Regions from separate parts of the Marinobacter qingdaonensis genome, predicted to be linked through region 1. Evidence: predicted binding sites of a transcription regulator. Region 1 holds the regulator's gene; the other holds the start of a gene.
What was found. Region 1 encodes FliA, which starts transcription of late flagellar genes. Its sites were predicted from a motif close to CTAAAGTTTNNNNNNNNNNNGCCGNTAA; they were not measured.
Positions count from the first base shown of each region.

Region 1 (5,424 bases):
CCAGCAGGATGTGATCGCCTTCCTGTTCCGCCGACAGGGTCACGGTGCCCTGACGCGGTTTGCCGGCTTTCTCCCGGACCTCGGGCGCTTCAATGCCGTGGTCCACCGAGTTGCGCACCAGGTGCACCAGCGGATCGGACAGCGCCTCAACCAGGTTCTTGTCGAGGTCGGTCTCCTCCCCGTGCATCACCAGGTTCACTTCTTTTTTCAGGCTGCGGGCCAGATCCCGGACCACCCGGGGGAAGCGACCAAAGACCTTCTTGATCGGCTGCATCCGGGTCTGCATGACCGCGGCCTGCAGGTCGGTGGTAACCACGTCCAGGTTGGACACCGCCTTGTGCATGTGTTCGTCTTCGCTGTCCGCACCCAGACGCTGCAGCCGGTTCCGCACCAGCACCAGCTCGCCGACCATGTTCATGATGTCGTCCAGGCGCTTGGTGTCGACCCGCACGGTGGTTTCGGCGGCCGGCGCCGCGTCCCGGGCCGGTGCCGCCGACTTGGCAGCGGGCTTGGGCTCGGGCGCCGGTGTCGCCGGCTCGGCTTTTTTCGGCTCGGGCTGCTTGGGTTCCGGTGCCGGTGCGCTGGCGGCGGGCTCGGGCTCGGCCTTGGCCGTGTCGGCGCCCGTGGGGCCACCGCCCTTGCCGTGCAGCTCGTCCAGCAGCTTCTCAAATTCGTCGTCGGTGATCAGGTCATCGCCGCCGGCCTGGGCCGGCTGGCCGGCGCTGGCCGGGACCGACTCGGGCGCACTGGCGCTGGATCCGGCCGCGTCCTCGGACGCAGGCGCGCCAGCAAACTGGCCTTTGCCGTGCAGCTGGTCAAGCAGCGCTTCGAATTCGTCGTCGGTGATGTCGTCGCCCGCCCCGGCGTCCGCGCCCTGGTCGGCACCGGTCGGGGCCGGCTCGGAGGATGATTCGGTCTGGGCAGGGCCGGCGCCGGGTGCGCCGTCGTGCAGGGCGTCCAGCAACTGTTCAAATTCGTCGTCGGTGATGTAACCCCCGTCGTCGCCGTCGGCCACCGGCTCGGCACTGACGGGTGCCGCGGGCTGGGCCACCGGGGACTCGCTGGCCGGTTCCGCCAGGGCATCCAGAGAGACAATCAGGGAGTCCGGGGCGGGAGTCAGTTCCTCCCGGTTGCGGACCTGATCAAACATGGCGTTGACGTGGTCCAGGGCCTCAAGCACCACGTCCATCAGTTCCGAGTCCACCTTGCGCTTGTGGTTGCGCAGGGTGTCGAACACGTTTTCCGCGGAATGGCAGCAGTTCACCAGGGCTTCCAGCTGCAGGAAGCCGGCGCCCCCCTTGACCGTATGGAAACCCCGGAAGATGGCGTTGAGCAGATCGCTGTCGTCCGGATTTTGCTCAAGATCTACCAGCTGTTCGGACAGCTTTTCGAGAATCTCGCCTGCTTCGACCACGAAGTCCTGCAGAATCTCTTCATCAGCATCAAACGCCATGCGTCATCCTCATTTATTCAGAAACCGAGACTGGACAACAGGTCGTCGACATCGTCCTGTCCCGAGACTACATCTTCACGTTCGTTGGCCTTGATCTGTGGCCCGACGCCCTGCTCGGCCGATACCTCGGACTCTTCGATCTGGTGCACCGTGCCGGTGAGCTGGTCGACATGACTGGCCATCACCACGAGGCTGAGCATCTGCTCCTCCACCTCTTTCACCAGGGCCGTGACCTTCTGGATCACCTGGCCGGTGAGGTCCTGGAAATCCTGGGCCAACAAGATCTCGGACAGGTTGTTGTACATGGTGCCCGCATCGGTCGACAGGGACTCGAAGAAGCGATCGATGCGACCGTACAGTTCGCGGAACTCGGCCGGCTGCATTTCGCGTCGGCGCAGCCGGTGCCACTCGTCCCGCAGGGCGGTTGCCTCGTCCCGGACCTCGTGCGCCACCGGCATGGTCTCTTCCACCAGATCCATGGTGCGGTTGGCGGCCTGGCTGGTCATCTGCACCACGTACTCCAGACGATCCGAGGCGTCGCTCATTTTCGACAGGGCTTCCTGCTGTTCGGCGCTGCGCGGGTCAATCTGGAAGTTGCGAATGGCTTCGTGGAGGCTCCGGGTCAGACGCCCCACTTCGCGGTAGAGACTCTGGTCCCTGACCTCACTCAGTTCGTTGATCACGGTCATGGCCTGGGCAAAGTCCCCGGCCTGGACACTATCGGCCAGCTCCGCACTCTGACGCTGGAGCTTTTCCGTCACCTCCGGATCGAGGCTTCGATGGTTCTTGCTGGTATCGCTCATGAGAGCCATCCGACCTCTGGTTACTGGATGCGTTCGAAGATTTTCTCGATCTTTTCCTTGAGCACGGCGGCGGTGAACGGCTTGACCACGTAGCCGTTGACGCCGGCCTGGGCGGCCGCCACGATCTGGTCACGCTTGGCTTCCGCGGTCACCATCAGAACCGGCAGGGTCTTCAGGCTCTCGTCGGCACGCACGGCCTTGAGCAGGTCGAACCCGGACATCCCCGGCATGTTCCAGTCGGTGACCAGAAAATCGTACTTGCCGCTCTTCAGCATCGGCAGTGCGGTGTTGCCGTCATCCGCCTCATCGGTGTTGCTGAAACCCAGATCACGCAGCAGGTTCTTGATGATCCGTCGCATCGTGGAAAAGTCGTCCACGATGAGGATTTTCATGTTCTTGTCCAATGGGACCTCCAGTTAGTAACACCCGGAATTCGTTTGACCTTTAAGCACAACATCTAGCAGGCCGCGGTTTTGACCACTTATTGTCTGTTCTTTGCTGTCCATGTAAAGCATCGGTTACCAAAAACTACAGAGCTCCATGAACGGGACACACGGGCGGCAAACCTAGTCGTCGGTGTCCTGGCGCCAGCCGGCCAGTCGCCCCCGCAACCGTAATGCCGCCTGACTGTGAATCTGGCTGACCCTGCTTTCACTCACCCCAAGCACCGCCCCGATTTCTTTCAGGTTCAGTTCTTCCTGGTAGTACAGGCTCAGCACCAGTTTTTCCCGCTCCGGCAGGTCTTCGATCGCCTCGGCCAGATTGCGCCGGAAGGCGTCAGACGCCAGGCCATCGAGCGGATTATCACTGGCCTCTGCCTCTTCTATCGGCAGCTCTCCGGATTCATTAAGCTCATCGAGGCTAAAAAGTCGTCCGCTGTTGGCATCGGACAGGGAGGCGTGGTACTCGGACAGCTCTATGCCCAGCTCCTCGGCCACCTCGTGGTCCTGGGCTTCACGGCCGAGACGATCCTCGACCGCCTTGATGGCCTGGGAGATGCGGCGGGCGTTGCGGTGAACCGACCTGGGCACCCAGTCGCCCTTGCGGATTTCATCGACCATGGCGCCGCGGATGCGGATACCGGCGTAGGTTTCGAAGGTGGCACCCTTGGTGGAGCTGTAGCGTTGGGCCGCCTCGAGCAGACCGATCATGCCGGCCTGCATCAGGTCTTCCAGCTGCACGGAGGCCGGCAGCCGGGCCATCAGATGGAGGGCTATTTTCTTGACCAGCGGGGCGTGCTCCTCAATCAGCTGAGCAGCGCCGGTCGTGCCAGATTGCTGGTAGATTCCCAGATTTTTCGCCAATGTCATGTATCCGGTGTTGTTTTGACTGGATCAGATTCAGACTTCGACGAGCCGCTCCACGAAGAATTCGAGATGCCCGCGAGGCGAGGAAGGCAGCGGCCAGTTGTCCACTTTGTCCGCCAGCGCCTTGATTGCCAGCGATGCCTTGGCCCGGGGGTAGGCATCGAGCACGGCGCGCTGGCGCTGCACGGATTTCTTGACGGCTTCGTCGTAGGGCACCATGCCCACGTACTGCAGGGCCACGTCCAAAAAGCGCTCGGTGACCCGGGCCAGCTTCTCGAACAGGTGCCGCCCCTCCTGCTCGTTGCGCACCTGGTTGGCCAGGATGCGAAAACGGTTGGTGCCGTACTCGCGGTTCATCAGCTTGATCAGGGCGTAGGCGTCGGTGATCGAAGTCGGCTCGTCACAGACCACGAACAGCAACTCCTGGGAGGCGCGCAGGAAGCTGACCACCGATTCCGAGATGCCGGCGGCGGTATCGACGATGAGCACGTCAATCTGGTCGCCCAGCTCACTGAAGGCGTTGATCAGGCCGGCGTGTTCCATGGCGCTCAGATGGGTCATGCGCTGGGTACCGGACGACGCCGGCACAATCTTGATGCCACCCGGGCCGTCGACCAGAACGTCTTTCAGGTCGCACTCGCCCGAGAGCACATCGGAAATGTTGCGGTTGGCGGTTATGCCGAGCAGAACATCGATGTTGGCCAGCCCAAGGTCGGCGTCCAGGATCACCACGCGCCGACCTTTCTGCGCCAGGGCGATGCCCAGGTTGACCGACACGTTACTTTTGCCGACCCCACCTTTACCGCCGGAAACCGCAATCACCTGTACCGGATTTGCTCTGCTCATGTTAATTCGTGTCTCTCGCCAATTGTTCCGAGGGCTCGTCTTATTATTAACGGCGCCGGTTGTGCACGCCGGATACTCCATCATCCGGTACGGGTGTGTCCAGCTCAGGCCCCCTCGGCAACCGATTGCTGTTGCTGCAGGCTCTTCAGGCGCTCAACCGCCAACCGTACCAGGGGAACTGCGTCTGCGTGATGCAGGTCCTCGGGGATTTTCTGACCGTCCGTGTAGTAGGCCACCGGCAACGCGGTTTCCATCACAAACCCCAAGGATTCGCCAAGTGTCAGGGCTTCGTCAATCTTTGTCATCACGCAGCCCGAAAGATTAGCCATCTTATAGCAATGCCACACGGATTTCATGATGCGCGGCTGGCTGGTGGCGGACACCACCAGGTGGGTCCGGATCTGGTGGTGACTGCGCGCCAGCTCGGACAATTGCTCCTGGTAGCCACGGTCGGAGCTGGTCAGGCCGGCGGTGTCGATCAGTACCAGGTGCCGGTCGGACAGCTCGTCCAGGATGTCGTCCAGGGTGTGGCTCTCGTCCACCACCCGCACCGGCACATTCAGGATGCGACCGAACACGAACAACTGCTCGTGGGCGGCGACCCGGTAGCGGTCGGTGGTCACCAGGGCCAGGGAGTCGGCGCCGTGCTTGAGCACGTACCGGGCCGCCAGCTTGCCGATGGTGGTGGTCTTGCCGGAGCCGGTCGGGCCCACCAGGGCGTAGACGCCGCCCTCATCCAGCCATTCCTGGCGCGAGGTGCGAACCCCGGTGGCGAGCATCTTCAAAGCCTGTTTCCAGCCGTCCTCCAGCCGCCCGCCCTGATGCCGACGGGACAGTGAGCCGGCCAGGTCGCTGCTCAGACCAAACTCCTGCAGCCGTTCGGCCAGGCGTTGCTGTACGGCGGAGCCGGCGGGCTTGGCGGCCTCGGCACCCTGGGCGCTCATCAAGTCACGCAGCGAACTGATCTCCGCCCGCATCTGGGCCAGTTCATCGGAATAGCCCTTGGTTACGGGCG
Region 1 is NZ_JAYDCJ010000003.1:2,075,142-2,080,565, reverse strand. Features, by position in the region: gene U5822_RS12760 (chemotaxis protein CheA) at 1-1,453, opposite strand, end outside; gene U5822_RS12755 (protein phosphatase CheZ) at 1,471-2,256, opposite strand; gene cheY (chemotaxis response regulator CheY) at 2,277-2,660, opposite strand; gene U5822_RS12745 (RNA polymerase sigma factor FliA) at 2,823-3,566, opposite strand; gene U5822_RS12740 (MinD/ParA family protein) at 3,597-4,409, opposite strand; gene flhF (flagellar biosynthesis GTPase FlhF) at 4,514-5,424, opposite strand, start outside.

Region 2 (5,424 bases), 610 kb from region 1:
GGTCCGGCTGGCCAGCGTGCGCACCTCATCGGCGACCACGGCAAAACCGCGTCCGGACTCGCCGGCCCGGGCCGCCTCGATGGCGGCGTTGAGGGCGAGCAGATTGGTCTGCTCGGCGATGGCGCCAATCACCGACAGCACCGAGGTGATTTCCGTGCTCTGGGTGTTGAGTTCATTGACCGCCGACACCGCCTGCTCGACGTTGCGCACCACCGCGGCCAGCCGGTCCCGGACATCCCGGGAGATGCCCGCGGTCGCCTCGCTCTCGGCACCGATGGTCTGCACCGAACCGGCCACTTCCTGGATACTGTCGGCCACCTCGGAGATGCTCTGGGACATGGCCGCCATGGTGTCCGACACCTCGGCCACCTCCTGTTGCTGGTGGTTCACCGCCGAGACCGCATCCCGACTCACTTCGCCCTGCTCCCGGGCCTGACCGGCGGCGGTTTCCGCCGACGCTTTGACATCGGACACCAGCTCCTGGATGCGGGCGATGAACTGGTTCATGCCCCGGGCCATCTCGGTCAGCTCGTCCTTGCCCTTCAGCGAGACCCGGCGGGTCAGGTCGGCCTCGCCATCGGCAATCCCCCAGATCGCCGAACTCAGGCGCAACACCCGGGGCAGCAGGCCGCCGCCGAGCACGGCAGCAACCAGCAGAATCAGCACCAGCACCGAGCCGATGGTCAGCAGCGACAGGTCCGCGGACAGGCTGGCCGCTTCCCGGTTCAGGGACTCAACGGTGCTCTGGATGCGCGCCTGGGTGGTGGCGTCCATATCCGCCAGCTGTTGCTGCAGGCGCTGGTTGACCTGCTCGGTTGCGGCGTCGAGGGTCTGGCGAGAGGCATCGATGCTGCCGGCAATGGTGGCGCTGAATTCCTGCTCCAGCTGGGCCAGATCCCGGTTGATGCCCTCGAGCGACAGCCCGAGCTTGAGCTGGCCGATGGCCGAGCCCTGGGGCTTGATGTCCGCGGTGATGATGACCACGTTGGGGTCGCGACTGGCGGCGTCGAGGACCCGATTTGCAGCACCGCGGCCCTCACCCTGCTCCATCAGGGTGCGAACCCGGTCGTCGGTTCGATCAACGTACCGGGTCATGCGCTCGCCGTACTGGTCGTAGTAGATGGCGAACAGCACCGATTCCCGGGCATCGGCCAGTTCCACCAGGTCGGTCAGCCGCGGGATGTCCCGGTCCCAGATCAACGGCGCCGCCACCGCCGCCAGCACATTGGCCAGACCCTGGGCCTCGGCCATGACCGCCGTGCGCACGTTGCTGGCCACCCGCTCCTGCTGTTCGGTCTGCTGCACCGTCAGCTCGTTGGCGAGTTCATCGATGGTCTTCTCCCGCATGGCCTGCAGGCGCCCGCGGACGTCCTCCCGGGTCTCACCGAAGGATTCGCTGACCTGATTGCTGCTGGCTTCCAGGGCCGATCCGGCCGTGTCCACCAGGCGCTCGACCTGATTCGAGATCAGCCACTGGCTGACCACCACCTGCACCAGACCGGCAACAACCAGGATCAGGAAAACCGGTCTCAGCAGCCGGCTTGTGACCAGCTGTTTGATAAAGGGTGCGGACATAATGACTCCGTCAACGTGTTATGCGGTGCTGTCCTTCATTCTTTTAGGGCGTCCGTTGCCTTGGGTAACGACCAGTTGTAGCAAAACGTGAGCCATGGGGCGGGCGTTTTTGTGTAGGCTTTTGTTGCAGGTCATGGGTGGACATTGCAGAGGTTCGCGGGCCGTGGTGAACTATTGCCCGCCGACCCCGTAATTCTTCAGACATTTAGCCAATGAGGACAGGGTATGTTTGGACTGTTCAAAGCCGACCCCAAGAAAAAACTTCAGAAAGCCTACGAGGAAAAACTGGAGAAAGCCCTGCACGCCCAGCGCAACGGCGATCTGCGGACCCACGGTGACCTGATGGAAGAAGCCGACAAGATCTACCGGGAGATCCAGAATCTGTCCGATGGCAAGTGATCGGCCGCCACTAAGGCGATGACTCTGGCCGTCTACTCGTCGCCCAGCCCCCGTGACAGTTGCGCAAGCTGCTGGCGCAGTCGCAAGATATCCCGGTGCATGGCATCGACCTGATCCAGCAACTCCAGGGAGACGGCCAGGCCCGGCAGGTTGATCTTCAGATCCCGCTGCAGGCGCATGGCCTTGCGCAGCCGTAGCAGCGCCTCCAGATCGAATTCCCAGTTCTGCTCCGGTGCCGACGGGGCCTGCTCGATCGGCTCGATGATGCCGTAGCTCACCATCTTCAGCACCAGCTCGGCGTGGCACTCGCCCCGCTCGCACAGCTCCCTGAGCGAGAAGGTCGCCCTGGATTCCGCAACATCGATGGTCACTACCGATTTGTTCCCCGCCATGGTGTCACTCCCTGCTTACACATGCAGCCTGCTGCGTGGATTGAAGTGTTTCTCCGCTTCGGCCAACTGCTCGTACAGCCCTTCCGCCTCTTTGCTGTGCTGCTCCGGCATAACGATCTGCAGCACCACGATCTGGTCGCCAGGGTGCTTACCGGGCAGCCCCTTGCCTTTCAGGCGCAGCTTGCGGCCACTGGAGGAGCCCTTTGGCACCTTGACGTTCACCTTGGCGCCGACGGTGGGCACGGTCACACTGGCGCCCATGGCCGCCTCCCAGGGCGCAATGGGCACGGTGACCAGCACATCCCGACCTTCCACCGTGAACACCGGGTGTGGCGCCAGCTCGATTTCCAGCAACAGGTCGCCGGGCTCGCCGCCGCCATAGCCGGGCGAGCCCTGGCCCTTGAGACGCAGATGCTGCCCCTCGCGCATGCCAGCCGGAATTTTCACATTCAGGGTCTTCTGCCGCTCCCGGATGCGGCCCTGCTTGTCCGGCTCGTGCACGGTGAAGGACACCTGTTTTTCACAGCCGTGGAACACCTCTTCCAGGAACAGCGCGAGCCGGGCGTGCACGTCTTCACCGCGCATGCGCATGCTCTGCCCGAAACCGCCAAAGCCGCCACGGCCCTGGCCGCCGGCGCGATGGCCGCCACCGAAAATCTCCTCGAAAAAGTCGCTGAATTGCCGGGCGTCGGCCTCGGTATAGCCGCCGCCCCCGAACCCGGAGGCGCTCTGCCAGCCCGGTGGCGGCTGGAAGGAGCCGTCGGTCCGGGCGCCGTATTTGCGGATCTGATCGTATTCGGCCCGCTTTTCCGGGTCCTTCAGGACCTCGTAGGCCTCGCCGATGTCCTTGAATTTGTCTGCGGCCTTGTCTTCTTTACTGACGTCCGGGTGGTATTTCCGGGCCAGCTTGCGGTACGCCTTCTTGATGTCCTCGGGGGAGGCAGACTCACTCACACCGAGGGCGGCGTAATAGTCCTTGAAGTCCATGTTGTTCCCCAAAACCTGATCAACGGTTGAACCCTGATACCGGTTCTCTAAAACCTATAGTTGTCGCTGTTGGCGGAAATACAAGCGGTGGTTTTACTCCGGCGGCCACCGAAACCTGGCCGCGATCGCAGTGGTTGCCCTTATACCCATGCCCGGCGATTCGGGCGAACATAACAGGTTTCGCCCTAACGCCCTGAATTTTGGAGTTCCTTTGACCAGCACGCCGATGACCCGAGTGCAGATTTTCCTGATCGAATTCGCTTTGGCCCTTGGCGGTTTCGCCATCGGCACCGGCGAATTTGCCATCATGGGCCTGATGCCCAACGTGTCCCAGGACCTGGGCGTGACCGAGCCCGAGGTGGGGCACCTGATCAGCGCCTACGCACTCGGGGTGGTGGTCGGCGCGCCCCTGCTGGCGATCATCGGCGCCCGCTTCCTGCGCCGGCAGTTGCTGATCGGGCTGATGGCCTTTTACGCGGTCGGCAATCTGGCCAGCGCCCTGGCCGACGGTTACACCGGGGTGATGATCGCCCGTTTCGTGGCCGGTCTGCCGCACGGTGCCTATTTCGGGGTTGCCGCCCTGGTGGCGGCCTCTCTGGTGCCCGCCAATCAGCGGGCCAAGGCGGTGAGCAAGGTGATGATGGGGCTGACCCTGGCGCTGCTGCTGGGCAATCCACTGGCCGCCTGGCTCGGGCAGTCGCTGGACTGGCGCTACGTGTACGCGTTCGTCGGACTGGTCTCGGTGGTCACGCTGACCATGGTGATCGCGGTGCTGCCATCGGACCCGCACGAGCAACGGCAGGGTTCCCTGAGCGAAATCCGGGCCTTTAACCGGGCCGGCATCTGGTTTGCCCTGGCCATCGGCGCCGTCGGTTTTTCCGGGATGTTCGCGGTGTTCAGTTACCTGGCACCGACGCTGCTGGAGGTGACCCAGGTCGCCGCGTACTGGATTCCCATCGCGCTGGCGGTGTTTGGTCTCGGTGGCTTTGTCGGCAATCTGGTCGGCGGCTGGATGTTCGATCGCCTGGGTTTCCGGGCGGTGGGCGTGATCCTGCTGCTGAGCGCCTGCGTTCTGTTGGCGTTTCCGTCCACCACCGGCTCGCTGCCGGTGCTGTTGCTGGCCTGTTTCCTGGTGGCCATGATGGGGGCACTGGGACCGGCACTGCAGACCCACCTGATGGATGTCGCCCACGGCGCCCAGAACCTGGCCGCGGCCTCGCACCACGCCGCTTTCAACCTGGCCAACGCCCTCGGGCCCTGGCTGGCCGGCATGGCGATCACCGCCGGGCTCGGCTGGTCCTCCACCGGCTACGTGGGCGCCCTGACCGCGACCCTGGGGCTGGCCATATTCCTCGCGGCCTGGCGCCACAACGAAAAAGGCCTCCGCGATGCGGAGGCCTATCAAACGCCGGTCTCTTAAGCTCGACTGGGCTTATTTGACCTTCGGATCGAGCTCGCCGGAGGCGTAGCGCTCGAACATACGCTCCAGGTTCATCGGCTTGATCTTGCTGGCGTTGCCGGCGGTGCCGAAGGCTTCGTACCGGTCCACGCAGACCTCGGTCATGGCCTTCATGGTTTCCTTCAGGAATTTGCGCGGGTCGAACTCGGCCCGGTTCTCGGCCAGGAAGCGACGCACTGCACCGGTGCTGGCCAGACGCAGGTCGGTGTCGATGTTGACCTTGCGCACGCCGTGCTTGATGCCTTCGACGATTTCCTCAACCGGCACGCCGTAGGTTTCCGGAATCTCACCACCGTACTCGTTGATGATCTTCAGCCATTCCTGGGGCACGGAACTGGAGCCGTGCATGACCAGGTGGGTGTCCGGGATGCGGGCGTGGATGGCCTTGATCTGGTCAATGGCCAGGATGTCGCCGGTGGGCGGACGGGTGAACTTGTAGGCGCCGTGGCTGGTGCCGATGGCGATGGCCAGGGCGTCCACGTGGGTCTTCTTGACGAAGTCGGCCGCCTCTTCCGGGTCGGTCAGCATCTGGCTGTGGTCCAGGGTGCCTTCGGCACCGATGCCGTCCTCTTCACCGGCCTGGCCGGTTTCCAGGGAACCCAGGCAACCCAG
Region 2 is NZ_JAYDCJ010000003.1:1,469,698-1,475,121, reverse strand. Features, by position in the region: gene U5822_RS09865 (methyl-accepting chemotaxis protein) at 1-1,575, opposite strand, end outside; gene U5822_RS09860 (DUF6435 family protein) at 1,801-1,974, shown strand; gene U5822_RS09855 (chaperone modulator CbpM) at 2,007-2,366, opposite strand; gene U5822_RS09850 (DnaJ C-terminal domain-containing protein) at 2,382-3,353, opposite strand; gene U5822_RS09845 (MFS transporter) at 3,547-4,773, shown strand; gene fba (class II fructose-bisphosphate aldolase) at 4,786-5,424, opposite strand, start outside.
Region 2: a site for FliA is predicted at 1,640-1,667, ahead of U5822_RS09865 (methyl-accepting chemotaxis protein). Genes of this name have one in related genera too.